2 regions of the Pseudomonas sp. TE31087 genome follow, and region 2 is predicted to be linked to the other one. Evidence: predicted binding sites of a transcription regulator. Region 2 holds the regulator's gene; the other holds the start of a gene.
The links. Region 2 encodes FliA, which starts transcription of late flagellar genes. Its sites were predicted from a motif close to CTAAAGTTTNNNNNNNNNNNGCCGNTAA; they were not measured.
Positions count from the first base shown of each region.

Region 1: motA (flagellar motor stator protein MotA) is a predicted target of FliA. The motif match lies at 10,056-10,083, and genes of this name have one in related genera.

Region 1 is NZ_JBXVNN010000001.1:3,684,962-3,700,756, reverse strand. Features, by position in the region: gene ACZ899_RS16695 (retropepsin-like aspartic protease family protein) at 1-438, shown strand, start outside; gene parC (DNA topoisomerase IV subunit A) at 449-2,707, shown strand; gene ACZ899_RS16685 (PqiC family protein) at 2,883-3,593, shown strand; gene ACZ899_RS16680 (histidine kinase) at 3,780-5,231, opposite strand; gene serB (phosphoserine phosphatase SerB) at 5,368-6,582, shown strand; gene asd (archaetidylserine decarboxylase) at 6,755-7,618, opposite strand; gene ACZ899_RS16665 (rhodanese-like domain-containing protein) at 7,628-8,437, opposite strand; gene ACZ899_RS16660 (HDOD domain-containing protein) at 8,482-10,017, opposite strand; gene motA (flagellar motor stator protein MotA) at 10,148-10,999, shown strand; gene motB (flagellar motor protein MotB) at 11,003-12,019, shown strand; gene ACZ899_RS16645 (molecular chaperone Tir) at 12,150-12,629, opposite strand; gene rsgA (small ribosomal subunit biogenesis GTPase RsgA) at 12,775-13,806, opposite strand; gene orn (oligoribonuclease) at 13,916-14,458, shown strand; gene ACZ899_RS16630 (trimeric intracellular cation channel family protein) at 14,551-15,162, shown strand.
Region 2 is NZ_JBXVNN010000001.1:95,306-110,249, reverse strand. Features, by position in the region: gene ACZ899_RS00490 (chemotaxis protein CheW) at 1-182, opposite strand, end outside; gene ACZ899_RS00485 (CheW domain-containing protein) at 250-1,170, opposite strand; partial or broken gene ACZ899_RS00480 (ParA family protein) at 1,170-1,960, opposite strand; gene motD (flagellar motor protein MotD) at 2,039-2,896, opposite strand; gene ACZ899_RS00470 (flagellar motor protein) at 2,900-3,640, opposite strand; gene ACZ899_RS00465 (protein-glutamate methylesterase/protein-glutamine glutaminase) at 3,640-4,764, opposite strand; gene ACZ899_RS00460 (chemotaxis protein CheA) at 4,810-7,035, opposite strand; gene ACZ899_RS00455 (protein phosphatase CheZ) at 7,048-7,836, opposite strand; gene ACZ899_RS00450 (chemotaxis response regulator CheY) at 7,856-8,230, opposite strand; gene fliA (RNA polymerase sigma factor FliA) at 8,335-9,075, opposite strand; gene fleN (flagellar synthesis regulator FleN) at 9,072-9,905, opposite strand; gene flhF (flagellar biosynthesis GTPase FlhF) at 10,020-11,333, opposite strand; gene flhA (flagellar biosynthesis protein FlhA) at 11,345-13,474, opposite strand; gene ACZ899_RS00425 (hypothetical protein) at 13,456-13,674, opposite strand; gene flhB (flagellar biosynthesis protein FlhB) at 14,587-14,944, opposite strand, start outside.

The DNA of each region.
Region 1 (15,795 bases), 3.6 Mb from region 2:
TTTTTCGGCCAATGGGAGGAGCGCCAGCAGAACCCCAACGCCGTGGTGCAGAGCGAGCAGGGCGACGGCTTCGTCGAAGTGCGCCTGCTGAGCAACGGCCAGGGCCATTTCGTCGCCGACGGCGCAATCAATGGCCGGGTGGTGCATTTCATGCTCGATACCGGCGCCACTGATGTGGCGATCCCCGAAGCGATGGCCCGCGAGCTGGACCTGGCCCGCGGCGCCCCGGTGCAACTGAGTACCGCCAATGGCCGCACCGAAGGCTACCGCACCCGGCTCGACAGCCTGCAACTGGGTGACATCCACCTGCGCGACGTGCGCGCGCTGGTGGTGCCCGGCCTGGATGGCCAGGCCGTGCTGCTGGGCATGAGCGCCCTGAAACAACTTGAATTTACCCAGCGCGGCGGCACCATGCTGCTGCGCCAGAACCTGAAATGACGAGGCCCGCATGAGCGACTCACTCGAACTCAGCCTTGAAGGCGTCGAACGCCGTTCCCTGGCTGACTTCACCGAACAGGCCTACCTCAACTACTCCATGTACGTGATCATGGACCGTGCCCTGCCGCACATCGGCGACGGCCTCAAGCCGGTGCAGCGTCGCATCGTCTATGCCATGAGCGAGCTGGGGCTCGACGCCGACTCCAAGCACAAGAAGTCGGCGCGTACCGTCGGCGACGTGCTCGGCAAGTTCCACCCCCACGGCGACTCGGCCTGCTACGAGGCCATGGTGCTGATGGCCCAGCCGTTCAGCTACCGCTATACCCTAGTCGACGGCCAGGGCAACTGGGGTGCGCCGGACGATCCGAAGTCGTTCGCCGCCATGCGTTACACCGAGGCGCGCCTGTCGCGCTATGCCGAAGTGCTGCTCAGCGAACTGGGCCAGGGCACCGTCGACTGGGTGCCGAACTTCGACGGTACCCTGCAGGAGCCGGCGGTGCTGCCGGCGCGGCTGCCGAACATCCTGCTCAACGGCACCACCGGCATTGCCGTGGGCATGGCCACCGACGTGCCGCCGCACAACCTGCGCGAAGTGGCCAGCGCCTGCGTGCGCCTGCTCGACGAGCCCAAGGCCACCCTCGAGCAGCTGTGCGAGCACATCCAGGGCCCGGACTACCCGACCGAGGCCGAGATCGTCACCCCGCGTGCCGATATCCTGAAGATGTACGAGAGTGGCAAGGGCTCGATCCGCATGCGCGCGGTGTACCGCATCGAGGATGGCGACATCGTCGTCACCGCGCTGCCGCACCAGGTCTCCGGGGCCAAGGTGCTGGAGCAGATCGCCGCGCAGATGCAGGCCAAGAAGCTGCCGATGGTCGCCGACCTGCGCGACGAGTCGGACCACGAGAACCCCTGCCGCATCGTCATCATCCCGCGTTCGAACCGCGTCGATGCCGCCGAACTGATGCAGCACCTGTTCGCCACCACTGATCTCGAGAGCACCTACCGGGTCAACGTCAATATCATCGGCCTCGACGGCCGTCCGCAGCTGAAGAACCTGCGCGCGCTGCTGCTGGAGTGGCTGGAGTACCGGATCGGTACCGTTCGTCGCCGCCTGCAGCACCGTCTGGACAAGGTCGAGAAGCGCCTGCACCTGTTGGAAGGCTTGCTCACCGCGTTCCTCAACCTGGATGAAGTGATCCACATCATCCGCACCGAGGAGCACCCCAAGCAGGCCCTGATCGCCCGTTTCGGCCTCACCGAGATCCAGGCCGACTACATCCTCGAGACCCGCCTGCGTCAGCTGGCCCGTCTGGAAGAGATGAAGATCCGTGGCGAGCAGGACGAGTTGCTCAAGGAACAGAAGCGCCTGACTACCCTGCTGGGCAGCGATGCCAAGCTGCGCAAGCTGGTGCGCAGCGAACTGCTCGAAGACGCCGAAACCTATGGTGACGACCGCCGCTCGCCGATCGTCGAGCGCGCCGAGGCCAAGGCCCTGTCGGAAAACGAGCTGATGCCGACCGAGCCGGTCACCGTGGTGCTGTCGGAGAAGGGCTGGGTGCGTTGCGCCAAGGGCCATGACATCGACGCCACGGGGCTTTCGTACAAGGCGGGGGACGGCTTCAAGGCTGCCGCTGCCGGACGCTCCAACCAATTCGCCGTGCTCATCGACTCCACCGGCCGCAGCTACTCACTGGCCGCCCACAGCCTGCCGTCGGCTCGTGGCCAGGGCGAGCCGCTGACCGGTCGCCTGACCCCACCACCAGGCGCCACCTTCGAGTGTGTGTTGTTGCCTGAAGATGACGCTCTGTACGTGGTGGCCTCCGACGCTGGCTACGGTTTCGTGGTCAAGGGTGAGGATCTGCAGGCCAAGAACAAGGCCGGCAAGGGCCTGCTCAGCCTGCCCAACGGCGCCAAGGTGATGACCCCGCGCCCGGTGGCCAACCGCGAGCAGGACTGGCTGGCCGCGGTGACCACCGAAGGCCGTTTGCTGGTGTTCAAGGTCGCCGACCTGCCGCAGCTGGGCAAGGGCAAGGGCAACAAGATCATCGGCGTGCCGGGCGACCGGGTAGCCAGCCGCGAGGAGTACGTGACCGACCTGGCGGTGATCAGCGAGGGCTCGACCCTTGTATTGCAGGCTGGCAAGCGTACCCTTTCCCTGAAGCCGGATGACCTCGAGCATTACAAGGGTGAGCGTGGTCGCCGTGGTAGCAAATTGCCACGTGGCTTCCAGCGCGTCGACGGGCTGATGGTGGAAACCCCGGCCTGAGTGGATGGACCGTCTGCTGCGGCGCTTTCGGCGCCGCTTCAGGCGGAAATGCTGGAGTCTGGTGGCTATTTCGCGGATGATAGTGCCCGCGTGGCGCCGGCGTGGCCGAGTGCCAGGATGAATCTACATGAGTATCACTGCGGTCAGTCTGGTGACGGCCGCCTGGATGGGATGAATGAAATTTCCGCGCCTTCCATTTGCGCTGCTGATGACTGGTTTGCTGGGCCTGAGCGGATGCAGCATGCATCAGCCGGTTGCCCTGTATCAGCTCGACAGTGGTGAACCCGGCCAGCCGACCCAGGCGGCGGGCATGGCGGTGGTGCTCGGCCCGGTATCGGTGGCCGACTACCTGCAACGCGAGACCTTTCTCCAGCGTCAGGCCGACGGCAGCCTGACAGCGGCCACCGATGGCCGCTGGGCCGGTAGCCTTTCGTCGGATATCGACCAGTTGCTGGTGCGCCAGCTGGCCTGGCGCCTGGACAGCCAGCGCGTGGTGCTGGCGCCGGCAAGCGCCGGCTTCACGCCGGACGTGCAGGTGCTGCTGTCGATCACCCGCCTGGATTCGGGCAAGAACCAGCCGGCGATCCTGGATGCCCAGTGGCGCGTGCTGGACCGCCGGGGCCAGGTGCGTGACAACCGCATCGTCCACCTCGAGCAGCCCCATGCGGGCACCGAGTCGGCGCAGGTCCAGGCCCAGGGGCAATTGCTGCAGAAGCTGGCCGAACAGCTGAGCAGCGCAGTCAAGCCACTGGCCAACCAGCCGGCCATCGCCGAGGAGACGCCCCGCAAGCAGGCGGCCCCGGTGCAGGTGAAGAAAGAGCCGGAGAAGCCGAAGATCCCGATGGCTTCGCCGATTCGTACCGATATGGAAGTGTTCCGCTTCTGATATCCGCAGACAAAAAAAGCCCGCAGCGATGCGGGCTTTTTTGTGCACGATGACCTGTAGGAGCGGCCTCGTGCCGCGAAAGGGCCGCAGAGCGGCCCCGACAATCTTCGCATCAACACTGAGATCCTGGGGCTGCTACGCAGCCCTTTCGCGGCACGAGGCCGCTCCTACAGGGATCGCGAGAGCTCAGGCGCGGCGCTCGTGCATCCGTGCCAGCTGGCGTTCGAGCATCGACGGGTAAGGCTCCATCAGGCGCTCGACGCAGCAGGCGCCCTCGGGGCTTGCGATCGGCCTAATACGCGCACGCTGGCGCACCAGGGCGTCATCGCTGATACGGCGTTCCACCAGCAGCAGGTTGCGGCTGTGCTGCGACAGGGCCAGGGCATCCTGGGCCTGCTCGGTCATCAGCAGGTCGACCTGATCCATGCCCTGCAGGTCGTCGGCCAGTACCAGGCCCAGTTGCAGTTGCAGGGTGATGCCGCTGTCAGCCACCTCGATCTGCAGGGCATGGCCCAGGGCGCGCAGCAGCTCGCCACAGCAGATGGCGTTGGTCAGGTAGTCCTCGCCGCAATCGCGGCTGTGGAACAACAGCAGGGTGCTGCCGTCATTCAGGGTGTGGACTTCCCCTTCGTACAGCGAAGCGGCCTGCTCCAGGCAGTCGCGGTAGCGTTCGAGCAATTCGGTCAGGCGGGTGCGTGGCAGGCGGCGCAGTTGCTCCTGGGAGCCCAGCTGCACGGCCAGCACGGCACTGAACTGCGGCTCGTCGGACTCGACGATGACAGGCTTGGCCGGGGCGCTTTGCTCATCCATCAGATCGGCGAAGGCGTCGTCGTCCTCGTCGTGATCGACAGTCTGTACCGCCGCTTTCGCCCGTGGAGCGACCTTGGCAGCTGGCGCGTCGTCGAAATCGTCTTCCTCGTCTTCTTCCTCAGGCTCCGGTGGCGGTGGCGGGGCGAGGCGGGCGTGCAGCTGGCGCGCCAGGTCGCCAATCTCGTCCTGGCGGTCGGTGCCCGGCGTGTAGGGGTGCGGGTCGCGCAACCAGACGCGCAGCTGCAGCAGCGGGGTCGAGATGAAGCGGCCCAGGCGCAGGCTGAGGGTCAGGGCCAGGGCCAGCAGGATCGCGGCGAGGATGCCCATGCTCTGCAGGCTGATCAGCATCGGCTGCTGGAACTGGCTCATGTCCAGGCTGATGCGCAACTGGCCGGCCGTGACGTCCTGGAAGGTGATCTTGGTCTGGTAGACCCCTTCGGTTTCGCCCAGCAGGCTGTTGCGCGGGCGCTGGCCGGCCTCGGCGAGGATGCGGTTGTCCACGCTATAGATGGCCGCATGGGCCACCAGCGGGTTCTTCACCAGGTTGCCCAGCAGCACGTTGAGGCTGAGGATGTCGTTGGACACCAGCAGCTCGGTGGCCGAGGTGGCTGTCTGGGTGGTCAGGCTCTGGCCGACGGCATCGGCCTGCTCGTGCATGGCCTGCTTGAACTGCAGGCCCATCACGCAGGCGTAGATCACCAGGGCCAGGGCCACCAGGAAGATGTTATGGCTGGCAATGCGCAGGGCCAGTGGAATTCGGCGCTGGCTCAGGGCTCGGTAGATCATCAGGAAGAAGTTGTCGGGTTTTACGGGCGTGGGCCGGTTCACAGAGCTCGGCTCTTTATGGCGAGAAAGTTGCTGCGCAGTATAGCGATACGTGTTTTGTCGGCAAAGTATCGTTGGCGCCCGATGGTCATGGAAAATCGGTAGAATGCGCATTTTTCATCGAGTTGGAGCCCCGGTCTTGCGCGAAATCGTCCTGATCAACATCACTGGTGAAGACCGTCCAGGTCTCACTGCGGCCATCACCGGCGTCCTGCTCCAGGGCGGTGTGAACATTCTCGACATAGGCCTGGCGGTCATGCACGGCACATTGTCGTTCGGCATCCTGGTCGACATCCCCGACAACGAAGTGGCCACCGCGCTGCTGCAGAGCGTGCAGTCCAAGGCTCACGAACTGGACCTGCAGGCCCGCTACACCCCCATTTCCGAGGCCGACTACCAGCACTGGGCCGACAGCCAGGGCGAGGCGCGCCATATCGTTACCCTGCTCAGCCGCCGGGTGACCCCGCAGCAGTTGCAGCGGGTCAGCGCGATCATCAGCCAGTATGGCCTGACCATCGAGCGCATCGAGCGGCTGTCCGCCCGCGTGGCGCTGGATGCCCCGACCGACAAGGGCAAGTCCGCGCTGGAAATCTCCGTGCGAGGCGAGGCCAGCGATGCCCAGGCCCTGCGCGCCGATTTCTTTGCGTTGTCCGAAGAACTCAACGTCGACATCGCCTTCCAGCGCGATGACCTGTTCCGTCGCAACCGCCGCCTGGCGGTGTTCGACATGGACTCGACCCTGATCGAGGCCGAGGTGATCGACGAGTTGGCAAAGGCCGCTGGCGTTGGCGAGCAGGTGGCGGCGATCACCGAGCGCGCCATGCGTGGCGAGCTGGATTTTCGCGCCAGCTTCAAGGAGCGCATGGCGCTGCTCAAGGGCCTGGACGTGGGTGTGCTCGACCAGATCGGCGCCTCGCTGCGCCTGACCGAGGGTGCCGAGCACCTGTTCGCCGAGCTCAAGCGCCTGGGCTACAAGACCGCTATCCTCTCTGGCGGCTTTACCTACTTTGCCAAGCAGGTGCAGGCGCGCCTGGGCATCGACTACGTGTTCGCCAATGAACTGGAGGTGGTTGACGGCAAGGTGACCGGCGTTGCCGTCGAGCCGATCGTCGATGCCCAGCGCAAGGCCGAACTGCTGCAGCAGCTGGCCAGCGAGGAAGGCCTGCAGCTCGAGCAGACCATCGCTGTTGGCGATGGCGCCAACGACCTGCCGATGCTGTCCCTGGCCGGCCTGGGCGTGGCCTTCCGTGCCAAGCCGCTGGTGCGTCAGTCGGCCAAGCAGGCGATCTCGACCCTGGGGCTGGATGGCGTGCTGTACCTGCTGGGCGTGCGCGATCGCGAAGCGCGCGGTTGATCTTGAGCCGGGGCCGCGTTGCGGCCCTTGCGGCCGGTCCTACAGATGATCGCGTCCCCCTGTAGGAGCGGCCTTGCGTCGCGAAAGGAGGGCGAAGCCCTCCCAGCAATCCCAAGGCAAAAAAAGGCCCTGCATGACATGAATCATGCAGGGCCTTTTTATTACCGGATGCTCAGGCCTGGTTCGGCTGCGCCAGCAGCTCACCCATGCGCACTGCAGAACCCGCACCCAGACTCTCGGCCCACTTCACCTGCTCCGGCCCGAACAGCACGATGGCGGTGGAGCCCAGCTTGAAGCGGCCCAGTTCGGCACCTTTTTCCAGATGGATCGGCGCACGGCTGGCTTCGTCGTAGCGGAAGGTCTTCAGCTCGCGCTTCGGCGGCGTGACCAGGCCGGCCCAGACGGTTTCGATCGAGGCGACGATCATCGCGCCGACCAGCACCACGGCCATCGGCCCGCGCTCGGTATCGAACAGGCAGACCACGCGCTCGTTGCGGGCGAACAGCTCAGGCACGTTTTCTGCGGTGGTCTGGTTGACCGAGAACAGCCGGCCCGGCACATAGACCATCTCGCGCAGGGTGCCGGCCAGCGGCATGTGCACGCGGTGATAGTCCTTGGGCGACAGGTAGATGGTGGCGAATTCGCCGCCCATGAACGGTGCGGCCAGGGCCGGATCGCCGCCCAGCAGCTCCAGGGCACTGTAGCCGTGGCCCTTGGCCTGGAAGATGCGGCCGTGCTCAATCGGGCCGAGCTGGCTGACGGCACCATCGGCTGGGCAGAGGATCGCGCCGGGGGTTTCGTCCAGCGGGCGGGCACCGGGCTTGAGGGCGCGGGTGAAGAAGGCGTTGAAGTGCTCGTAGGCGCTGAGGTCTTCGACCAGTGCCTCGGACATGTTCACCTGGTAGCGCTTGGCGAACCAGGCGGTGAAGGCGTTCTTGAACCAGCGCGCGCGGCACTCGGCGACGCAGCCGGCCAGCCGCGACAGCAGGTGGTGCGGCAGCAGGTACTGGCTGATGATGAACAAGCGGGATTTCATTGAGCGTCCTTAAACTTCGACGGGCGTATCGGGGTGGTTGCCCCATTCGCCCCAGGAACCGGCATAGCCCTTTACCCGTGGATAGCCGAGGGCCTTGGCCACGAGGTAGGTGAAGCCGGAGCGGTGGTGGGTCTGGCAGTGGGTGATCACTTCCTTGTCCGGAGTGATACCCAGGTTTTGCAGGACCTCGGCGATGTCCTTGCGGATGCGCAGGTGGTCGTTGAGATCCATGCCGGCGGTCCACTCGAAGTTGACCGCGCCGGGAATGTGTCCGCCTTTGGCCGCCAGCAACTTCTCGCCACTGTATTCCAGTGGCCCGCGGGCGTCCCAGATGACCAGGTCGGCGGCGCCCAGGCGGCTCTGCAGGTACTCGCGGGTGGCGGTGGGTTCGCCATGCAGGTGCAGACTCACCGGGCCGCCGGCGACTTTGGGGGTTTCGGTGGACAGCTTGTCCGCCGGCCAGGCCTGGATGCCGCCATTCAGGTAGTGGTAACCCTTATGGCCGATGACGTCGAGCAGCCAGATGAAGCGCCCGGCCCAGCCGCCGCCCTCGTCGTCGTAGACTACATACACAGCATCGTTGCGGTGGCCGAGTTCACCGAACAGTTTCTCCAGGTCGGCCCGGGCCGGCAGCAGGCCGGGGGCCGGGGGCTGGCCCAACTGGGTGCGTTTCGGGTCGACGAAGCGGGCTCCGGGGATATGCCCGCTGACATAGCGGTTGGCGCTGCTCAGGTCGACCAGGATCAGCCGCGGCGAATCCAGACGCGGCAACAGGTCATCGGCTTCGATCACCAGGGGCAGGCCGGAAAAGTCAGTCATCCACGTTCTCCAGGGTGGAAAGAGGGGCGATTGTAGCGCAAGGGTCAGGCATTGCGGGTGGCAAACACGGCGAGGGCGCGTTCAACGCATTGCGCGGTCTTGCCGAACGCCTGCACGCTGACATCGGCCAGTGGCTTGCCGCCCTGGTCGGCCACCGCCAGCATCAGCACCTGGTCGCCCACCGCCAGCGAGCGCAGCAACAGGTGCTCGCCGCGAAAGAAGGCGCGTAGCGGTGCCGGCAGCAGGGCGCTGAACTGGCCATGGTTGTCGGGCGTCAGGCGCAGTTGGCCGGCTTTTGCCATCAACTTTTGCAACAATTTGTTCTGCGCGACGGGCAACGCCATGGCGGCGGCCTCTTGCGGCAGGCCGGCGGTCTGCTGCACGCGCAGATAGTCGGTGGCCTTGTCCAGGCTCAGCAGCATGATGCGCTGCATGCCACAGGCCAGCAGGGCGTCGCGGGCCTGGGTGGCCAGGTGCACGGCGTTGCTGAACGGGCTGGGCTGGGCCAGCAGTTCCTGGCACAGCGCACGCCAACGGCCGAGGTCCTCGGTGCTGGGCGGTGGCGGCGTGAGCATGTCCGGGTGCGGCCGGCGCTGGTGCCAGGGCCAGATCAGCGCCTCGGCCGGGTGGAAAAGCGCATGCCGGGCGTGATGGCGGGCACTGGCCGCAGCCTGTTGGTGGACCTGCTGCTGGACATCGTCCAGGGTGGTCTGCAGGTACAGCGCGGTGAGCAGCTGCCAGCGCAGCAGGTGCGGGTTGTCCCAGCCGACCTGGGCCGCCAGGGCCAGGCCGTTGGCCAGCAGCACGGTGTTGGGCGGCTGGTTGAACCAGCGGCGCAGGGCCGGTTCGTCGTCCAGGCGCTGCTGCTGGACCAGCGGGTCCTGCTCGCGGGCGATGTTCAGCACCTGGGCGAGCTGCTCGCGTTCTTCGAGCAGCAGGCGGTAGCCCTGGATGACCCATTCGGGCAGGCGCCAGTGTTCGGCCAGGCTTCGGCACAGCTGCATCAGGCGCACCCCGAACAGCTCCCGCTCGACCACGGCAGCGTCCTCGCCCTTGTGAATCACCCGCAGTTCCCAGGTGTCGAGCAGCTTGGGGTAGGCCAGGGCCAGGGGCCACAGCGGCGAGAGGAACAGCAGGCTGCCCCAGTGGATCTCCTGCCACAGCCGTGCCAGGCGGCTGGCGAACAGGCCATTGGCCTGCTGGGTGGCATGCTGGCTGATCAGCAGGAACTGGCGCAGTACCGGTGGAATGTCGTCGCCGGGCACCGCTGGCAAGCGTGCCAGCAGTTGGCTGATACGGGCCAGGCCCAGGCGGTTGAGGGCAATTTCCAGACTTTCAGCTGGCTCGGCCTGGCTGGCATTGGCCGAATGGTTGGCCTCGCGCATCACGCACAGCACCAGCGCGGGGCTGTCCTGCATCAGTTCGGCTATGTCGCGCAGGGAGCGGCGACTGTCGTTGATGGCCTGCAGAACGCGGTCATGGCTCTCTTTCGGGACCGGCACGCGGACCCCGTCGAGCAGCTTTATCCAGCCCTCCAGGCTCGTCGGGACCTGAGTTGGCACCTTGGTTTCAATTGGCATATTGACATCAGTCCGAACTGGCTTTTCGCAATGAGTGGCTATAGTCTGGCGCAGTTCTGCCGATAAGTAGAAGAAGAGTTTTCAAGCTTCCGTTCCCTACCCTGACCACGACAGCAAGTGCTTCCAACTTATGGCTAAAATTATCGGCATCATCGTCGTATTCGCGAGCGTGCTCGGCGGCTACGTGCTTTCCCACGGCAAGATCGCGGCACTGATCCAGCCGTTCGAAGTGCTGATCATCGGCGGCGCGGCCTTTGGTGCGTTCCTCCAGGCCAACCCTGGTTACATGACCATGCATGTAATCAAGAAGTCGCTGAAGATGTTCGGCACCCGCTTCACCCACACCTTCTACCTCGAGGTGCTGGGCCTGGTGTACGAGATCCTCAACAAGAGCCGTCGTGAAGGCATGATGGCGATCGAGGGCGACATCGAGGACGCCGCGGCCAGCCCGATCTTCGCCAAGTATCCGGCCGTGCTGGGTGATGAGCGCATGACCGCGTTCATCTGCGATTACCTGCGGATCATGTCCACCGGCAACATGGCGCCCCATGAGCTCGAAGGCCTGTTCGACATGGAGCTGCTGAGCATGAAGGAGGAGCTGGAGCACCCGTCCCACGCGGTGACCGGCATCGCCGACGGCATGCCCGGCTTCGGTATCGTCGCGGCGGTACTGGGTATCGTGGTGACCATGGCCTCGCTGGGTGATGGCGACCAGAAGTCCATCGGCCTGCACGTGGGCGCGGCGCTGGTCGGTACCTTCTTCGGTATTCTCGCCGCCTACGGCTTCTTCGGCCCGCTGGCCAACGCCCTGCGCCACGATGCGAAAGAGGAACTGAACGTCTACGAGGCGATCAAGGCCTCGCTGGTGGCCTCGGCCTCCGGCATGCCGCCGTCGCTGGCGGTCGAGTTCGGTCGCAAGGTGCTGTACCCGGCGCACCGCCCGAGCTTTGCCGAGCTGGAACAAGCAGTACGCGGTCGCTAAGCCATGGAGAACAATCAGCCCATCATCGTCAAGCGCGTCAAGCGCTTTGGCGACGGCCATCACGGCGGCGCCTGGAAAATCGCCTTCGCCGACTTCGCCACGGCGATGATGGCGTTCTTCCTGGTGCTCTGGCTGCTGTCGACGGCCACGCCCGAGCAGAAGATCGCCATCGCCGGTTACTTCAAGGATCCGATTGGCTTCTCCGAGAGCGGCACGCCCTACATCATTGACCTGGGCGGCTCGCCGCAACTGGCGCCGGAAAAGACCATCAACCCGGAAACCAAGTCGGAGCCGACGCCTGACACCAGCATCCAGCTGGACAAGGACCAGGTCGAGACCATGGCCGAGCAGGTCGAGCGCGAGCGTCTCGAGCTGCTGCTGCAGGAGCTGCAGAACAAGGTTGAGGAAAACCCGCAGTTGCAGAAGTTCAAGGACCAGATCCTGTTCGAGATCACCCAGGACGGCCTGCGCATCCAGATCATGGACGCCGAGAACCGGCCGATGTTCGACCTCGGCAGCGCGCGGTTGCAGCCGTATTTCGAGGACATCCTGCTGGCCATGGCCGACACCATCAAGGCGGTGCCGAACAAGATCAGCATCAGTGGCCACACCGACGCCAAGCCGTATTCCGGCACTGGCGACTTCGGCAACTGGGAACTGTCGGCCAACCGCGCCAACGCCGCGCGTCGGGCCCTGGTTGCCGGTGGCTATCCGGACGAGCAGGTGGCACGGGTGGTCGGCTATGCCTCGTCTTCGCTGTTCGACCGGGCCAATCCGTTCAACCCGGTAAACCGCCGCATCGATATCATCGTCCTGACCAAGAAGGCCCAGCGCGATATCGAGGGTGAGCAGGGTGCGCCGGAGGCCACGCCACCGGCCACTGCAACACCGCCTGCGGAAGCCGCACCCGGGGCCGCCGCGGCGCCGGGCGACGCGCCGATGCAGCCGCGCGAGCTGCGCCAGAAACTGAACATCTTCGAGGATGGCGTGTTGAAGATGGACGAGGCCAAGGACCAGTAAATGACAGGGGCCGCATCGCGGCCCTTTTTCATTGCCAGCATCACGTTCAGCGTGGGAGCGGGCTTGCCCCGCGATGAGTCAAGCGCAGGCAGTGCAAGACAGTTGCTCCCACAAGCCTGTCCGGCTGCATTCAGAAACCCCGCCTGATCTTGGCCTTGAGGTCGGCGTGAAAGAAATCCGCGTTGTCCCTGTCCGATTCGCTCCCGCTCCGGGCCATCGAGGCCATGGCGCGGCCAAAGGTCTGCTCGTCGTGGTAGGCCCGCACGAACAGCTCGATATGCTCCCGCTCGCGCATTGCCGGCCATCTGCCAAGGCACTCCGGCAGCTCGCCGGTACCTGCGTGATAGAAACTCACCCGGCGATTGGCCATGGCTGCAGCGCCCAGCAACCAGGCCGTCCACCAGTCGTCGACGGTGTGCTCGGACAGCACGCCGATCCAGTGGGTGGCATCGGCCATGTGCTGGCAGAAGCCGCCATGCAGGTCGTCCAGGGTCTGCCCTTCACTGTCGAAGGGCACCAGTTGGGTGGGAATGCCTTCGAGCAGCAGGCGTTCATTAAGGATGAAGGCATCGAGCCGCTCATCCCGGCGGTAACTGATGAAAACCGGCATCCTTGTTGCCCTCCCTGATCAATGCCGACGACAAGGCATGACCATCAGGGAAAGCAGGGATAGGGACAATAGGTGACCGCAAAACCGGAGCGGTCCTACCTGCTACGGTAAAATTTCCTACGATCTAGGCAGGCAAACCTGCCAATCAGTAGGTGTCTTCAGGCAGGCTGGCGATGATCGAGCGGTAACTGTTCATCCGCTGCTGGGTGACGCTGCCGTCCTCCAGAGCCTTGAGCAGCGCGCAACCGGGCTCGCGATCATGTTTGCAGTCGCGAAAGCGACAGTGGCCGATCAGTTCGCGGAATTCGATAAAACCATCCTCGACATCATCGCGGCTGACGTGCATCAGGCCGAACTCGCGGATGCCCGGCGAGTCGATCAGGTCACCGCCGTTGGGGAAGTGGTACAGCCGTGCCGTGGTGGTGGTATGGGTACCCTGGCCGGACCACTCCGACAGGTCGCCAACGCGCGTGTCGGCGGCGGGCAGCAGGCTGTTGACCAGCGAGGATTTGCCCACGCCGGATTGGCCGACGAACACGCTGATATGGCCGTCGAGGGTCTCCTGCAGGCGCTGCATGCCATCGCCGTGGTGGGCCGAGACCTCCAGCAGCGGGTAGCCCAGGCCACGGTAGACCTCGAGCATCGCATGGAGGGTCGGACCGTTCTCGTCGTCGATCAGGTCGGCCTTGTTCAGCAGCAGCAGCGGGCGGATACCGGCATGCTCGGCGGCTACCAGGTAGCGGTCGATCAGGTTGGGGTGCGGCTCGGGCGCCGGGGCGAAGACGATGACGATCAGGTCGACGTTGGCCGCTACCGGCTTGAGCTGGCCGTGGTTGTTCGGTCGGCACAGCTCGGTGCTGCGCGGCATCTGCGCGACGATCACGCCGATCCCCTGGTTGCCGGCGCGCCAGACCACGCGGTCGCCGGTGACCAACGCCGGCAGGTTGGCCCGCAGGTGGCAGCGGAAGACCTGGCCGGCGGCCTCGCCGTCCTGGGCCTCGACCTCGACCTGCACGCCGAAGTGGGCGATCACCAGGCCAAGCTGCTCAGGCCCCAGGTCGCCACCTTCCAGCTCCTGCAGCACGTGCTGCTCGCGTTTGGCGGCGCGGGCGGCGCGCTCGCCCTGGATCTTTTCGATGCGCCAGTTCTGGCGGCGGTTGAGCTGGCGTTTGGCCATGAGGGTTCCGTGTCGGCGGGGCAGAAAGAAAACGGCGGGCAGTTTAGCACGGCGTGCCCACGAGCCGCCCCGCTAGGCTAATATGACGGGCTATTCGAGGAGCCTTTTCATGCAGAACCCACAGAACCTGATCTGGATCGATCTGGAGATGACCGGCCTGGATCCGGACAACGACGTCATCATCGAGATGGCCACCATCGTCACCGACAGCGAGCTGAACACCCTGGCCGAAGGCCCGGTGATCGCCATTCATCACAGCGATGAGGTGCTGGCGCGCATGGACGAGTGGAACACCCGCACCCACGGCGCCTCGGGCCTGACCCAGCGTGTGCGCGAGAGCAAGGTGAGCATGGCGCAGGCCGAGGCGCAGACCATCGCTTTCCTCGAGCAGTGGGTGCCGAAGGGCAAGTCGCCGATCTGTGGCAACAGCATCTGCCAGGACCGCCGTTTTCTCTATCGCCACATGCGTGAACTGGAAAACTACTTCCACTATCGCAACCTCGATGTCTCCACGCTCAAGGAGCTGGCCGCACGCTGGGCGCCGGATGTGCGCGACAGTTTCAAGAAGGGCAGCACCCACCTGGCGCTGGATGACATCCGCGAGTCGATCGGTGAGCTGCGCCACTATCGCGAGCACTTCATCAAGGTCTGACCTTGCCGTGCGCCGACGATCGTCGGCGCGCCCCCTTTTGGTGCCCCGCGCGACTGGGTAGACTGCGCGCCTTTCCCGCACGGACCTGCACCATGTTGCTGATGCTCTACCTCATCGCCATCACCGCCGAAGCCATGACTGGCGCCCTGTCCGCCGGCCGTCGCGGCATGGACTGGTTCGGCGTGGTGCTGATCGCCTGCGTTACCGCGCTCGGTGGCGGCTCGGTGCGCGACGTGCTGCTCGGGCATTACCCGCTGACCTGGGTGAAGCATCCGGAGTACCTGGTGCTGACCAGTTTCGCGGCGCTGCTGACCATCTTCATCGCGCCCTTGATGCGCCACCTGCGGTCGCTGTTCCTGGTGCTCGACGCCCTGGGGCTTGTGGCGTTCACCCTGATTGGTTGCATGACTGCTCTGGAAATGGGGCAGGGGTTCCTGGTCGCTTCGATCAGCGGGGTAATCACCGGGGTGTTTGGTGGCATCCTGCGGGATATCTTCTGCAACGATATTCCGCTGGTGTTTCGGCGTGAGCTCTATGCCAGTGTGTCGTTCGCGGCGGCCTGGTTCTACCTGGGGTGTGTTTACTTCAACGTGCCGGCGGAACAGGCCATGTTGCTGACGCTGTTTGGTGGTTTTCTGGTGCGGTTGTTGGCTATTCGGTTTCATTGGGAGATGCCGAAGTTTCATTACAACGATCAACAATAAGTATGGCGCTGCGCTCTGAGGTGTTCAGTTGTTCTTGTGGGAGCCGGCTTGCCGGCGAGAGCATAAAGTTGTAGCTACACTGCCAGTACCCCGATAATTGGCCCATGCCCGTTGATTTTGATCTTGATTTTGATCTTGATTTTGATCTTGCTTGTAAGTGCGCGGTAGTTCAGGCGACGCCAATTGCGACTTCAGGAGGCCGAGCGGAGTTCTTGCGGAGGGAGGTGACGGGCATGGATGCCCGTCAAGCGCTGCGCCCCAGGATGGGGCGTTCAGCGCGGTCCTCCCGGGAGCAAGAACGGAGCGAGGGAACCCCGGAGCGAAGCGTAGGGGCCGGATGAATGGAGCGAGGATTTTTTGGTTCCTTTTTGATCCTTCAAAAAGGGACCCGCCGTAAGGGCGGAAAGGTGACTTCGCGTCACTATCGCGAATGAATGCGCATATAACTTTCAAAACACATGCTCTAAAAGTCAAAGTCAAAGTCAAAGTCAAAGTCAAAGTCAAAGTCAAAGTCAAATGCGATCGGCGTGGGTTTTTACAGGTGTAAGCGCATTCATTGGCTATACTGACGCATAGTCACCTTTTCGCCCTTACGGCGAGTCCCTTTTTGAAGGATCAAAAAGGAACCAAAAA
Region 2 (14,944 bases):
TTGCCGCGCAGGTTGATGATGCCCAGGACGTAGCTGGGGGCGCCCGGAACCGGGGCGATCTCGGTGTAGCGCAGGACTTCCTGCACCTGCATGACGTTGATACCGTAGGACTCGTTGTCCAGACGGAAGGTTACCCACTGCAGGATCGGATCTTCGGAACCTTGTGCAGACGACTTTTTCATTCCCCTAGCCCTCAAAATCCGCCATCGGCGGTGTGCTCTGTGTTGCCGCGGCAGTAGCGGCGTTGATTCAGTTGTGTTTGGTGTTCATCTGCTTGACCGCGCCACTGGCGATCAGCTCGGCCAGTTCGGCGACATCGAGCAGCGCGCACATGTGTTCGATCACCGTGCCGGCCAGCCACGGGCGTTGACCACGCTGGCTGCGCCACTTGATCTCGTTCGGGTCCAGGCGCAGCGAGCGGCTGACCTGGTGCACGGCCAACCCCCACTCGTAGCCCTGGACCGAAATCACGTACTGCAGACCCTGGCGGAAGTCGTCGCGGTAGCGATCCGGCATCACCCAGCGCGCCGTGTCGAGCACCTTGAGGTTGCCCGCCTGGCAGCTGAGGATGCCGAGGAACCAGTCCGGCTGGCCGAACAATGGTGTCAGCTCCTGGCCGGCCAGGGTGTAGATCGAGCCCAAGCACACCAGCGGTACCGCCAGGGTCAGCCCGGCGACATCGAACAGCAGGCACTCGAACGGTTCGGCGGCCCAATCCGGACGGCCATCGACGCTGGCCGGCGGTGTAGGCGCGGCGGGTGCCACCGTCACATTGAGCTCCACCAGCGGCGCCACGGGCTCGATGGCCTGGGTTTCACTCAGGACCGGGATGCTGGCTTCAGCCACCACCTCGGTCTCGACCACGGCGACCACCGGTTCCACCACCGGCGCGGCAGGCGGCAGCACGGTCGGCAGGACCTTGGCCTGCGGCTCGGCAAAGGGCCGCGCCGCAGGCAGGGCCGGGGCCACCTGACGCAGGGCGTCACGAGCCTGTTCCTCGCGGACCGCGGCTTCGAAGTCATCGCCGGGGGCCTGCTCGACAGGCTCCTCGACAGGTGCCTCCAGCTCCGCCGGCAGCTCGAACGACTCGGTGGCCTCCTGCAACAGCCCATCGAGATAGGACTGCAAGGCCATCTGTGGCTTGGTGGTGATCTGCCGTGCCTGGTTCATCACGCCACCTGCAATGCGGAACGGTAGGTGAGCATATGCTTGAGCAGCGCCCGGTAGGCCACCACGCCACGGCTCTTGCCGTCGAACTGCGAAGGCGTGACGCCATTGCGGCTGGCGTCACGCAGGCGCGTGTCCACCGGAATGTAGCCCTGCCAGACCTGGTCGCCATAGGTGTCACGCAGCACCTTCAAGGTGCCCAGCGACGCCTGGGTGCGGCGGTCGAACAGGGTCGGCACGATCTGGTAGGGCAGCGCCTGCTTGCGCGAACGGTTGATCATGCCCAGGGTGCTGACCATGCGTTCCAGGCCCTTGACCGCAAGGAACTCGGTCTGCACCGGGATCACCAACTGCTGGCTGGCGGCCAGGGCGTTGACCATCAGCACGCCCAGCAACGGCGGGCTGTCGATCAGGGCGAAGTCGAAATCCTGCCACAGCTGCGCCAGACTCTTGGCGATCACCAGGCCCAGGCCACTCTGCCCCGGCGACTGGCGCTCCAGCACCGCCAGTGCGGTGCTTGACGGCAGAAGCGAAATACGTTCGTCGCTGGTCGGCAGCAGCAATTGGCCCGGCAGCCCCTCTCCGGCACCGTGCCCTTGTGCAGGAACAGGTCGTAGCAACTGTGCTCGAGCGCATCGGGGTTGTGCCCGAAGTAGCTGGTCATCGAGCCGTGCGGGTCGAGGTCGACCACGACCACGCGCTTGCCCGCCTCGGCCAGCAGGCCGGCCAGGGCGATGGTGGTGGTGGTCTTGCCGACACCACCTTTTTGATTGGCTACTGCCCAGACTCTCATCGTGCGTTGCTTCCTCCCGGTATGGCCGCCTGCCCTGCCGGGAACGGTGTGAAATTCAGTGACGGGGATTTGACGAAATCAGCCCCCGGTCGACGGCGCTGGCGAGGCTGGTGCACTTTGTGTGCCAGCCCGACGCATCGCCGCATCCGGGGTGGCATTGGCGCTGCCGCTGCCAGTCAGGCTGCGGCGCACCTCCAGGTTGCGCGAGATCACCAGCACCACCCGGCGGTTGCGCGCACGGCCTTCGGCGGTGTCGTTGCCAGCCACCGGCTGGTACTCGCCATACCCCACCGAGGCCATGCGCCCCGGGCTGACCCCTTCCATGGCCAGCAGCCGGACAATGCTCGCCGCCCGCGCCGACGACAGCTCCCAGTTGGTCGGGTACTGGGCGGTGCGGATCGGCAGGTTGTCGGTGAAGCCCTCGACGTGCACCGGGTTGGCGAACGGCCTGAGGATCTTCGCCACCTTCTCGATGATCTCGAAGGCGACATCGCTGGGCATGGCGTCGGCGCTGGCGAACAGCAGCGAGGAGTTGAGCTCGATCTCCACCCACAGTTCGTTGCCGCGCACGGTCATCTGGTTGGACTTGATCAGGTCGCCAAAGGCGTCGCGGACATCGTCGGTGATGGTCTTGAGCGGGTCGGCGCTGGTCTGGGCCAGGCCCGCATCGGTCTGCTCGCTGTCCTTGATCAGCGGCTCGGCGGGCTTGACGCTCAACGGCCGCTCGTCACCGATGGGGATCGGCTTCATGCTGCGCTCGGGGTCGTTGAATACCCCGATCAGTGCCTGGGAAATCTGCTTGTACTTGCCCTCGTTGATCGACGAGATCGAGTACATGACCACGAAGAAGGCGAACAACAGGGTGATGAAGTCGGCATACGAGACCAGCCAGCGTTCGTGGTTCTCGTGCTCTTCGATCTTGCGACGACGGGCCATGGCTTACTCCATGAAGCCTTGCAGCTTCAGCTCGATCGAGCGTGGGTTCTCGCCTTCGGCGATCGACAGCAGGCCTTCGAGCAGCATCTCGCGGTAACGCGACTGCCGCAGGGTGATGGCCTTGAGCTTGTTGGCGACCGGCAGCAGGATCAGGTTGGCGCTGGCCACACCGTAGATGGTGGCGACGAAGGCCACGGCAATGCCGTTGCCCAGCTGCGACGGGTCGGCCAGGTTGCCCATCACGTGGATCAGGCCCATCACCGCACCGATGATGCCGATGGTCGGCGCGTAGCCGCCCATGCTCTCGAACACCTTGGCGGCCTGGATGTCGCGGGCCTCCTGGGTCAGGAAGTCGACTTCAAGGATGCTGCGGATAGCCTCGGGCTCGGCGCCGTCGACCAACAGCTGCAGGCCTTTGCGTGCATAGGGATCGGGCTCGGCGTCGGCCACGCCCTCCAGCCCCAGCAGGCCTTCCTTGCGTGCGGTCAGGCTCCAGTTCACCACCCGGTCGATACCACCGGGCAGGTCCACCCGCGGCGGGAAGAAGATCCAGCGCACGATCTGCAGCGCGCGCTTGAACGACGACAGCGGCGACTGCAGCAACGCCGCTGCCAGGGTACCGCCCAGCACGATCAATGCCGCCGGGCCGTTGATCAGCGCACCGACGTGGCCACCCTCGAGGAAGTTGCCGCCGACAATGGCGACAAAGGCGAGGATCAGGCCGATAAGGCTCAACACATCCATCAGACGCAGGCCTCGACCAGGTGCTTGCCGATCTCGTCCAGGCTGTACACGGCATCGGCCAGATTGGCCTTGACGATGGCCATGGGCATGCCATAGATCACGCAGCTGGCTTCATCCTGTGCCCACACGGTGCTGCCGCCCTGCTTGAGCAGACGCGCGCCTTCGCGACCGTCGGCGCCCATGCCGGTGAGCACCACCGAGAGCACCTTGTCGCCATAGGACTTGGCGGCGGAGCCGAAGGTGATGTCGACGCAAGGTTTGTAGTTCAGGCGCTCGTCACCCGGCAGGATCTTCACCGTGCCACGACCGTCGACCATCATCTGCTTGCCACCCGGGGCCAGCAGTGCCAGGCCCGGACGCAGCACGTCACCGTCCTCGGCTTCCTTGACGCTGATCTTGCACAGCTTGTCCAGGCGCTCGGCGAAGGCCTTGGTGAACGCCGCCGGCATGTGCTGGATCAGCACGATCGGCGCCGGGAATCCGGCGGGCAGCTGGGTCAGCACCCGCTGCAGCGCCACCGGACCACCGGTGGAGGTGCCGATGGCGACCAGTTTGTACGGCTTGCGCTTGGGCGCCGGCGAATGCGCGGCGGCCGGTGCCGCGGTACGCACCGGGGCGGTCGTGCGCGCAGGTGCGCTGCTGGCGAAGCTGCTGGCCGGCGCATGACTGCTGGCTGGAGCTGGCGCGGCAGTCGGCGCCGGGCTGGAATAGGCGCTGAAACGGCGATTGCTGCGCGAGATGGTGTGGACCTTCTCGCAGAGCATCTGCTTGACCTTTTCCGGGTTGCGCGAGATGTCCTCGAAGTTCTTCGGCAGGTAGTCGACCGCGCCGGCGTCCAGGGCATCGAGGGTGACGCGAGCGCCTTCGTGGGTCAGCGAGGAGAACATCAACACCGGCGTCGGGCAACGCTGCATGATGTGCCGCACCGCGGTGATGCCGTCCATCATGGGCATTTCATAGTCCATGGTGATGACATCGGGCTTGAGCGCCAGCGCCTGGTCGATCGCTTCCTTGCCGTTGGTCGCGGTACCCACGACCTGGATCGTCGGGTCCGCCGAGAGAATTTCCGAGACACGGCGGCGGAAGAAACCGGAATCATCCACCACCAGGACCTTGACTGCCATAAACACTCCATTAGGCGGCGCACCCGCCAGGGCGCGCCACCGAAATCAAATACGCCGGGCGGCGTAACGCTTGAGCATGCTCGGGACGTCGAGGATCAGCGCGATCCGCCCGTCACCGGTGATGGTCGCGCCGGACATGCCCGGGGTGCCCTGCAGCATCTTGCCCAGTGGCTTGATCACCACCTCTTCCTGGCCGACCAGCTGGTCGACGACGAAGCCGATGCGCTGGGTGCCGACCGACAGGATCACCACATGGCCTTCGTGCTGCTCCTCGTGCTCGTGGTCCTGGACCAGCCAGCGCTTGAGGTAGAACAGCGGCAGCGCCTTGTCGCGCACGATCACCACTTCCTGGCCGTCGACCACGTTGGTGCGCGACAGGTCGAGGTGGAAGATCTCGTTGACGTTGACCAGCGGGAAGGCGAACGCCTGGTTGCCCAGCATCACCATCAGGGTCGGCATGATCGCCAGGGTCAGCGGCACCTTGATGACGATCTTCGAGCCCTGGCCCTTGGCCGAAAAGATGTTGATCGAGCCGTTGAGCTGGGAAATCTTGGTCTTCACCACGTCCATGCCGACGCCACGGCCGGATACATCGGAGATCTCGGTCTTGGTCGAGAAGCCCGGGGCGAAGATCAGGTTGTAGCAGTCCGACTCGCTCAGGCGATCGGCCGCGTCCTTGTCCATCAGGCCCTTCTCCACGGCCTTGGCGCGCAGGATGCTCGGGTCCATGCCCTTGCCGTCGTCGGAGATCGACAGCAGGATGTGGTCGCCCTCCTGCTCGGCGGACAGCACCACCCGGCCCATGCGCGACTTGCCGGAGGCCTCGCGCTCATCGGGCATCTCGACGCCATGGTCGACGGCGTTGCGCACCAAGTGCACCAACGGGTCGGCCAGGGCCTCGACCAGGTTCTTGTCGAGGTCGGTCTCTTCACCGACCAGCTCGAGGTTGATCTCTTTCTTGAGCTGGCGGGCCAGGTCGCGGACCAGGCGCGGGAAGCGGCCGAAGACTTTCTTGATCGGCTGCATGCGGGTCTTCATGACCGCGGTCTGCAGGTCGGCGGTGACCACGTCGAGGTTGGACACGGCCTTGGACATGGCCTCGTCGCCGCTGTTGAGCCCCAGGCGCACCAGGCGGTTACGCACCAGCACCAGTTCGCCGACCATGTTCATGATCTCATCCAAGCGCGCGGTATCGACCCGCACGGTGGTTTCCGCCTCGCTGGCGCCGTGCTTCTCGGCGGCAGGCGCCGGAGCGCGGGCCGGTGCGGCAGGCTTGGCGGCGGCAGCCGGAGCTGCGGCGGGCGCGGCGGCCGGTGCCGGCTTGGCAACTGGTTTGACCTCGGCCTTGGCCGCGACAGGTGCGGCAACGGCAGCGGCAGGCGCTTCGGCGGTGACTGCGTCACCGGAGAACTTGCCCTTGCCGTGCAACTGGTCGAGCAGGGCCTCGAATTCGTGTTCGCTGATGCTCTCGTCGCCAGCAGCGGGTGCCGCGCTGGCCGCTGGCGCGGCGGCGCCTGGCAGTGCGTCGACGGCGAAGGTGCCTTTGCCGTGCAGCTGGTCGAGCAGTGATTCGAACTCGTCGTCGGTGATCTCATCGCTGGCCGGGGCGGCTGGCGCAGGCGCGCTGACGGCGGCATCGGCCGAGAACTGGCCCTTGCCGTGCAGCTGGTCAAGCAGTGACTCGAACTCGGCATCGGTGATCTCGTCACCGCCGCCGCTGATTTCTTCACCCTGCAGTTGCTCATGAGCCTGGGCTTCGGCCTTGACCGCATCGAGCGAGTCGAGCAGCTGCTCGAACTCGGTATCGGTGATGTCGGGCTCGGCAGCCGCGGCTTCAACCACGGGCGCGGCTTCGACCACCGGGGCCGGCGCTTCGGCGCCACCGGGCTCGGCCAGGCGCGACAGCGCCGCCAGCAGCTCCGGCGTGGCCGGCGTGACGTCGGTACGTTCGCGCACCTGGCCGAACATGCTGTTGACCGTGTCGAGGGCCTCGAGCACCACGTCCATCAGTTCCGCGTCAACCCGGCGCTCACCTTTGCGCAGGATGTCGAACACGTTCTCGGCAATGTGGCAGCACTCCACCAACTCATTGAGCTGAAGGAAGCCGGCGCCCCCTTTTACAGTGTGGAAACCGCGGAAAATCGCGTTGAGCAGGTCCGCATCATCGGGCCGGCTTTCCAGCTCGACCAATTGCTCGGACAGTTGCTCGAGGATTTCGCCGGCTTCTACCAGGAAATCCTGAAGGATTTCTTCATCGGCGCCGAAGCTCATTAAACGTGCTCCTTAAAAACCCAGGCTGGACAACAGATCGTCGACATCGTCCTGGCTGGACACGACGTCTTCACGCTTATCGGCATGAATCTGCGGACCTTCACCCCGAGTCGGATGTTTTTCTTGATCTTTTTCAGCGCGCAGCTGCTGGTGGTCATGTTCGATCCCGGCAAAGCGGTCGACCTGGCTTGCCATCAGCACGAGCTTGAGCAGATTGCTTTCGACTTCGGTGACCAGCGCGGTCACCCGTTTGATCACCTGGCCGGTGAGATCCTGATAATCCTGGGCCAGGACGATATCGTTGAGATGGCCGGCGACCTTCTGGTTACCTTCGGCGCTGTGCGCCAGGAAACTGTCCACACGCTTGACCAGCTCACGGAATTCCGGCGCTGCCACCTCGCGGCGCATGAAGCGCTGCCAGTCGGCGGACAGGCTCTGGGCCTCGGCGGCGAGGTCGTTGAGCACCGGGGTGCACGCCTCCGCCAGGTCCATGGTGCGGTTGGCCGCACCTTCGGTGAGGCGAACCACGTAGGAGAGGCGTTCGGCGGCGTCGGTAATCTGCGACACTTCCTCGGCCTGCGGCATGGACGGGTCGATCTGGAAGTTGACGATTGCACTGTGCAGTTCACGGGTGAGCTTGCCGACCTCCTGGTACAGCCCGCGGTCGCGGGTCTGGTTCAGTTGGTGGATCAGCTGCACCGCATCACCGAACCGGCCGCGCTCGAGGCTCTCGACCAGCTCCTGGGCATGCTTCTTCAGGGTTGATTCAAACTCACCCAAAGAGTTGTTGGTTGACTCCATTGCGCCCCCCAGACGTGACTCAGCCGTTGACGCGTTCGAAGATCTTCTCGATCTTTTCTTTCAGCGCCAGGGCGGTGAAAGGCTTGACCACATAGCCGTTTACGCCGGCCTGGGCAGCTTCGATGATCTGCTCGCGCTTGGCTTCGGCGGTGACCATCAACACCGGCAGGTGCTTTAGGCGCTCGTCGGCACGGACCGCGCGCAGCAGGTCGATACCGGTCATGCCCGGCATGTTCCAGTCGGTTACCAGGAAGTCAAAGTGCTCACTGGTGAGCATCGGCAGTGCCGTGTTGCCGTCATCGGCTTCCTTGACGTTGGTGAAACCCAGATCACGCAACAGGTTCTTGATGATCCGCCGCATCGTCGAGAAGTCGTCAACGATGAGGATTTTCATGTCTTTGTTCAATTAGACCTCCAAGCAGTCTTAAACGCGCTCGGCGCCGAGCGCGCACTCAATCAATTCGGCACCACAAAAAAACGACTGCATCGAACCTTGGCTCAACGCGCCCGCCATTCACCCAAGCGACTGCGCAGACGTGCCGCGCACTGGCTGTGCAACTGGCTGACACGCGATTCGCTGACCCCCAGCACCTCACCAATTTCCTTGAGGTTCAGCTCTTCGTCGTAGTACAGCGCCAGCACCAGGCGCTCGCGTTCTGGCAGGTTGGCGATCGCCTCGGCCAATGCGGCCTGGAAGCGCTCGTCCTCCAGGTCCCGCGCCGGCTCCAGCTGGTTGCTGGCGCCATCCTCGTGCAGCCCCTCGTGTTCGCCGTCCTGCAGCAGGTCGTCGAAACTGAACAGGCGACTGCCCAGGGTGTCGTTCAAAATCCCGTAGTAATCATCGAGACTCAATTGGAGTTCGGCAGCAACCTCGTGATCTTTAGCGTCGCGCCCCGTCTTTGCTTCAACGCAGCGAATCGCGTCGCTGACCATGCGCGTGTTGCGGTGCACCGAGCGTGGCGCCCAGTCACCCTTGCGCACCTCGTCGAGCATGGCGCCGCGGATGCGGATACCGGCATAGGTCTCGAAACTGGCGCCCTTGCTGGCATCGTATTTGTTGGCCACTTCCAGCAGGCCGATCATCCCGGCCTGGATCAGGTCCTCGACCTGGACGTTGGCTGGCAGGCGCGCCAGCAGGTGGTAGGCGATACGCTTGACCAGTGGCGCGTAGCGTTCGATCAGCTCGTACTGAGCGTCCTTGGCGGCCTTGCTGTACATCTTGAAACCACTCGCGTTCATAACACTGGCCCTGCACTGGTGGGCTGCACCAGGCGCTCGACGAAGAATTCCAGGTGCCCGCGCGGGTTGGCAGGCAACGGCCAGCTGTCGACCTTCTGCGCGATGGCCTTGAACGCCAGCGCGCACTTGGAGCGCGGGAAGGCCTCGTAGACCGCCCGCTGCTTCTGCACGGCCTTGCGCACACACTCGTCGTACGGCACGGCGCCGACGTATTGTAGGGCGACGTCGAGGAAGCGGTCGGTGACCTTGGTCAACTTGGCGAACAGGTTGCGCCCTTCCTGCGGGCTCTGGGCCATGTTGGCCAGCACGCGGAACCGATTCATCCCGTAGTCGCGGTTGAGCAGCTTGATCAGGGCGTAGGCGTCGGTGATCGAGGTGGGCTCGTCACACACCACCAGCAACACTTCCTGGGCCGCGCGGACAAAGCTGACCACCGAGTCACCAATACCCGCAGCGGTGTCGATCACCAGTACGTCGAGGTTGTCGCCGATCTCGCTGAAGGCCTGGATCAGGCCGGCGTGCTGGGCGGGCGCCAGGTGCACCATGCTCTGGGTGCCGGAAGCCGCCGGGACGATACGCACGCCGCCGGGGCCCTGCAGCAGCACATCGCGCAGCTCGCAGCGGCCTTCGATGACGTCGGCCAGGGTGCGCTTGGGCGTGAGCCCCAGCAGAACGTCGACATTGGCCAGGCCCAGGTCGGCGTCCAGCAACATGACCCGGCGGCCGAGTTCGGCCAGCGCCAGGGACAGGTTCACTGAAACGTTAGTCTTGCCGACGCCACCTTTGCCACCGGTCACGGCGATCACCTGTACGGGATGCATGCTACCCATGTCTGTTCTTTACCTTGTCTCGCTTGGACCCAGGCCACATGAGGGGCTGAACGTTCAAGGCCACGGTCCGGCCGGGCAACCCCATGATGTAGGTACTTTGCACAGTATTCACCCTCAACCCGCACGCTTGCCAGGGTTGTGGTAGAGATCAGCGAACATGTCGGCCATGGCCTCGTCGCTGGGCTCGTCCTGCAACTGCACGCTGACCGCGCGACTCACCAGCTGGTGCTTGCGCGGCAGTTGCAGGTCGTCAGGAATGCGCGGCCCATCGGTCAGATAGGCCACCGGCAGTTCATGACTGATGGCAAGGCTCAGCACTTCGCCGAGGCATGCCGTTTCATCGAGCTTGGTCAGGATGCAACCGGCCAGGCCGCAGCGCTTGTAGCTGTGGTAGGCGGCGGTGAGCACCTGCTTCTGGCTGGTGGTTGCCAGCACCAGGTAATTCTTGGCGGCGATGCCGCGCCCGGCCAGGGTCTCGAGCTGCATGCGCAGCGCCGGGTCGCTGGCCTGCAGGCCGGCGGTGTCGATCAGCACCACGCGCTTGCGCAGCAGTGGTTCCAGCGCCTGGGCCAGCGACTCGCCCGGGTCGACATAGGTGACCGGCACGTTGAGGATGCGCCCCAGGGTCTTGAGCTGCTCCTGGGCGCCGATGCGGAAGCTGTCCATGCTGACCAGCGCCAGGTTGTTCGCGCCGTACTTGAGCACGTAGCGGGCTGCCAGCTTGGCCAGGGTGGTGGTCTTGCCCATGCCGGCCGGGCCGACCATGGCGATGACCCCGCCCTCCTCGATCGGTTCGATCTCGGGCACTTCGATCATCCGCGCCAGGTGTGCCAGGACCATGCGCCAGGCATGACGTGGGTCTTCGATTTCGGTAGTGAGGTCGAGCAACTCGCGGGCCAGGCCACCGGACAGGCCGAGGCGCTGCAGGCGGCGCCAGAGGTTGGCCTGCTGTGGCTTGCTGCCCTGCAGCTGGCTCCAGGCGAGCGAACCGAGCTGGACTTCCAGCAGCTCGCGCAGGCCGGTCAGTTCGGAGCGCATGGCATCGAACAGACGCGGATCGACGGGGGCCGCTGCCGGCACAGCCGCGACCACCGGCTCATCGACATGCGGTTCGATCAACGGCTCGGACGCAGTCAGCGACTGGCCGGCAAACAATTGCCGGTTGCCGCCTTCGACGGCATCACCGCGCCCGGTCAATTCGGCCTGGGCGGTGACGATGCGCGACTGCGTCTTGCGCAACTCGTCCTCGAGCTCCGCATTGGGCACGCGTGGGGCCAGGGCGGACAGCTTGTAGTCCAGCGCGGCCGTCAGTTCGACACCGCCAGCGATGCGGCGGTTGCCGATGATGGCGGCGTCGGAGCCGAGCTCATCCCGGACCAGCTTCATGGCCTGACGCATATCGGCGGCGAAAAAACGCTTAACTTGCATAACCCACTACCTCAGCCGTTGGGGCCCACGGTGGCAACAATGGTGACTTGCTTGTTGTCAGGTATTTCCTGATACGCCAAAACATGCAAATTCGGTACAGCCAGGCGACCGAAGCGCGACAGCATGGCGCGGATCGGGCCGGCGACCAGGAGGATGGCCGGCTGGCCCTGCATTTCCTGACGCTGGGCCGCCTCGATCAGCGAACGCTGAAGCTTCTCGGCCATGCTCGGCTCAAGAAGAACACCATCTTCCTGACCCTGCCCGGCCCTTTGCAAACTATTGAGCAAGATCTGTTCCAACCTTGGCTCCAAGGTAATCACAGGCAGCTCGGACTCAACGCCGACAATGCTTTGCACGATGGCGCGGGACAAACCGACGCGCACCAGCGCCACCAGCGCGGCGGTATCTTGACTCTTCGCCGCGTTGTTGGCGATGGCTTCGGCAATGCTGCGGATGTCACGCACTGGTACCTGCTCGGCGAGCAGCGCCTGCAGGACCTTGAGCAGGCCCGACAAGGAAATGACACCCGGCACCACCTCCTCGGCCAGCTTCGGCGAGACCTTGGCCAGCACCTGCAGCAATTGCACCACCTCCTCGTGCCCGATCAGCTCGTGGCAGTGCTTCTGCAGGATCTGGTTGAGGTGGGTGGCGACCACGGTGCTGGCGTCCACCACCGTGTAGCCCAGCGATTGCGCCTGGGCGCGCTGGCCGACATCGATCCACACGGCTTCCAGGCCGAAGGCCGGATCGCGCGAGGCGATGCCGTTGACCGAGCCGAACACCTGGCCCGGGTTGATCGCCAGCTCCCGATCCGGGTAGATCTCGGCCTCGGCCAGGATCACCCCCATCAGCGTCAAGCGGTAGGCGCTGGGTTGCAGGTCGAGGTTGTCGCGAATGTGCACGGTCGGCATGAGGAAGCCCAGGTCCTGGGAGAGCTTCTTGCGCACGCCCTTGATCCGCGCCAGCAACTGGCCACCCTGGTTGCGGTCCACCAGCGGAATCAGGCGATAGCCGACCTCAAGGCCGATCATGTCGATGGGCGTGACGTCGTCCCAGCCCAGCTCCTTGGTGTCCATGGCGCGCTGCGGTGAAGGCAGCAGGTCCTGCTGACGCTGGACCTCCTGCTCAGCCACGAGCTTGGCCTTCTGCTGCTTCTTCCACACCAGGTAGGCGCCACCACAGGCCAACCCGCCCAGGCCGAGGAAGGCGATGTGCGGCATGCCGGGCACCAGGCCCATGACGATCATCAACGCACCGGAGACCGCCAGGGCTTTGGGCGAATCGAACATCTGCCGATTGATCAGCTTGCCCATGTCCTCGGACCCCGAGGCGCGGGTAACCATGATCGCAGCGGCGGTGGACAGCAGCAGCGATGGCAATTGCGCCACCAATCCGTCACCAATGGTCAGCAGGGCGTAGACCTTGCCGGCGTCGCCGAAGGTCATGCCGTGCTGCAGCATGCCGATCAGCATGCCGCCGATGAGGTTGATGAACAGGATCAGCAGGCCGGCGATGGCGTCACCGCGGACGAACTTGCTGGCACCGTCCATGGAGCCGTAGAACTCGGCCTCCTGGGCGACTTCGGCGCGGCGCGACTTGGCCTGGGCCTGGTCGATCAGGCCGGCGTTGAGGTCGGCGTCGATGGCCATCTGCTTGCCGGGCATGGCATCGAGGGTGAAGCGTGCGCTCACCTCGGAGATGCGCCCGGCCCCCTTGGTCACCACGACGAAGTTGATGATCATGAGGATGGCGAACACCACCGCACCGACGACGTAGTTGCCGCCGATCACCACTTCACCGAAGGCCTGGATCACCTTGCCCGCGGCGCCATGGCCCTCCTGGCCATGGAGCATGACCACGCGGGTGGAGGCGACGTTCAGCGCCAGGCGCAGCAGCGTTGCCACCAGCAGGATGGTGGGAAACGCGGCGAAATCCAACGGGCGCAGGGCGTAGACGCAGACCAGCAGGACCACGATCGACAGGGCGATGTTGAAGGTGAAGAACACGTCGAGCAGGAACGGCGGGATCGGCAACATCATCATTGCCAGCATCACCAGCAGGAGCAGCGGCACGCCGAGGTTGCCCCGGCCGAGACCGGCCAGGTTGTTGCGGGCGTTGCTGATTAACTGAGTGCGATCCACCGCGATTCCTCTTCAAGCAAAACTTTGACGCCTGTGTGGCGGCTGGCGCTGCCTTTGCAAGAAGCTTTCCAACTTTTCTGGGGGTGGGGGTTTTCGGGGGGTTGGGCTGGGTTCGGGTTCGGGTTCGGATTCAGGTTCAGGTTCAGGTTCAGGTTCAGGTTCAGGTTCAGGTTCAGGTTCAGGTTCAGGTTCAGGTTCAAGTTCAGGTTCAGGTTCAGGATTATTGTTTTGATTTTTTTATGCGCATTCATTGGCGATGGTGACGCATAGTCACCTTTCCGCCCTTACGGCGGGTCCCTTTTTGAAGGATCAAAAAGGAACCAAAAAATCCTCGCTCCATTCATCCGGCCCCTGCGCTTCGCTCCGGGGTTCCCTCGCTCCGTTCTTGCTCCCGTGGGTACCGCGCTGTACGGCCCATCCTGGGCCGCAGCGCTCGACGGCCATCCATGGCCGTCGCCCCACTACGCAAGAACTCCGCTCGGCCTCCTGAAGTCGCAATTGGCGGCGCCTGGACTATTGCGCGCTTAGAAGCAAGAGCAAGAGCAAGAGCAAGAGCAAGAGCAAGAGCAAGAAATTCGAAGTTGGTTATTTGACAGTTAATTATGTATTGGCTGTTCCGGCCCTTTCGCGGGGCAAGCCCGCTCCTACAGGGATCTATATAACGGCGACTATTGCGTGGGAGCGGGCTTGCCCCGCGATGTAATCGAGAGCTTAATTAAGCTTCAACTAGCGATAGCTGCGCCAGTCCAGGCGCCGCTCGTAACTTCGCGACTTCAGGAGGCCGAACGCAGGACTTGCGGAGGGAGGTGACGGGCATGGATGCCCGTCAAGCGCTGGGGCCCAGGATGGGCCCTGCAGCGCGGCCCTCCCGGGAGCAAGGCCGGAGTGAGGGGACCCCGGAGCGAAGCGCAGGGGCCGGATGAATGGAGCGAGGATTTTTTGGTGACTTTTTGATCCTTCAAAAAGTTACCCGCCGTAAGGGCGGAAAGGTGAATAAGCGTCGACATCACAAATGAATGCACATACAACTTTCAACACAACCACAACCAAACCAAACTCAACTCAACTCAACTCAACTCAACTCAACTCAACTCAACTCAACTCAACTCAACTCAACTATCCCGCCGCAAATCATCAGGAATCGGCAAATCCTCTTTCAAAGGCTCTGGCGCCTTCCCCTTGCCCGCCCGATACTGCCGAATCTGGAACACATAGGCCAACACCTGCGCCACCGCCAGGTACAACCCCGCCGGAATCTCCTGCTCCATCTCGGTAGAGTAATAGATCGCCCGCGCCAGGGCCGGCGATTCAAGTATCTGCACGTTATGCTCGACCCCGATCTCCCGCATCTTCAATGCGACAAAATCAGTCCCCTTGGCCACCAGCAGCGGCGCCGAGCCCCCCTTCTCGGGGTCGTACTGCAAGGCCACGGCATAGTGAGTCGGGTTGGTAATGATCACATCCGCATCC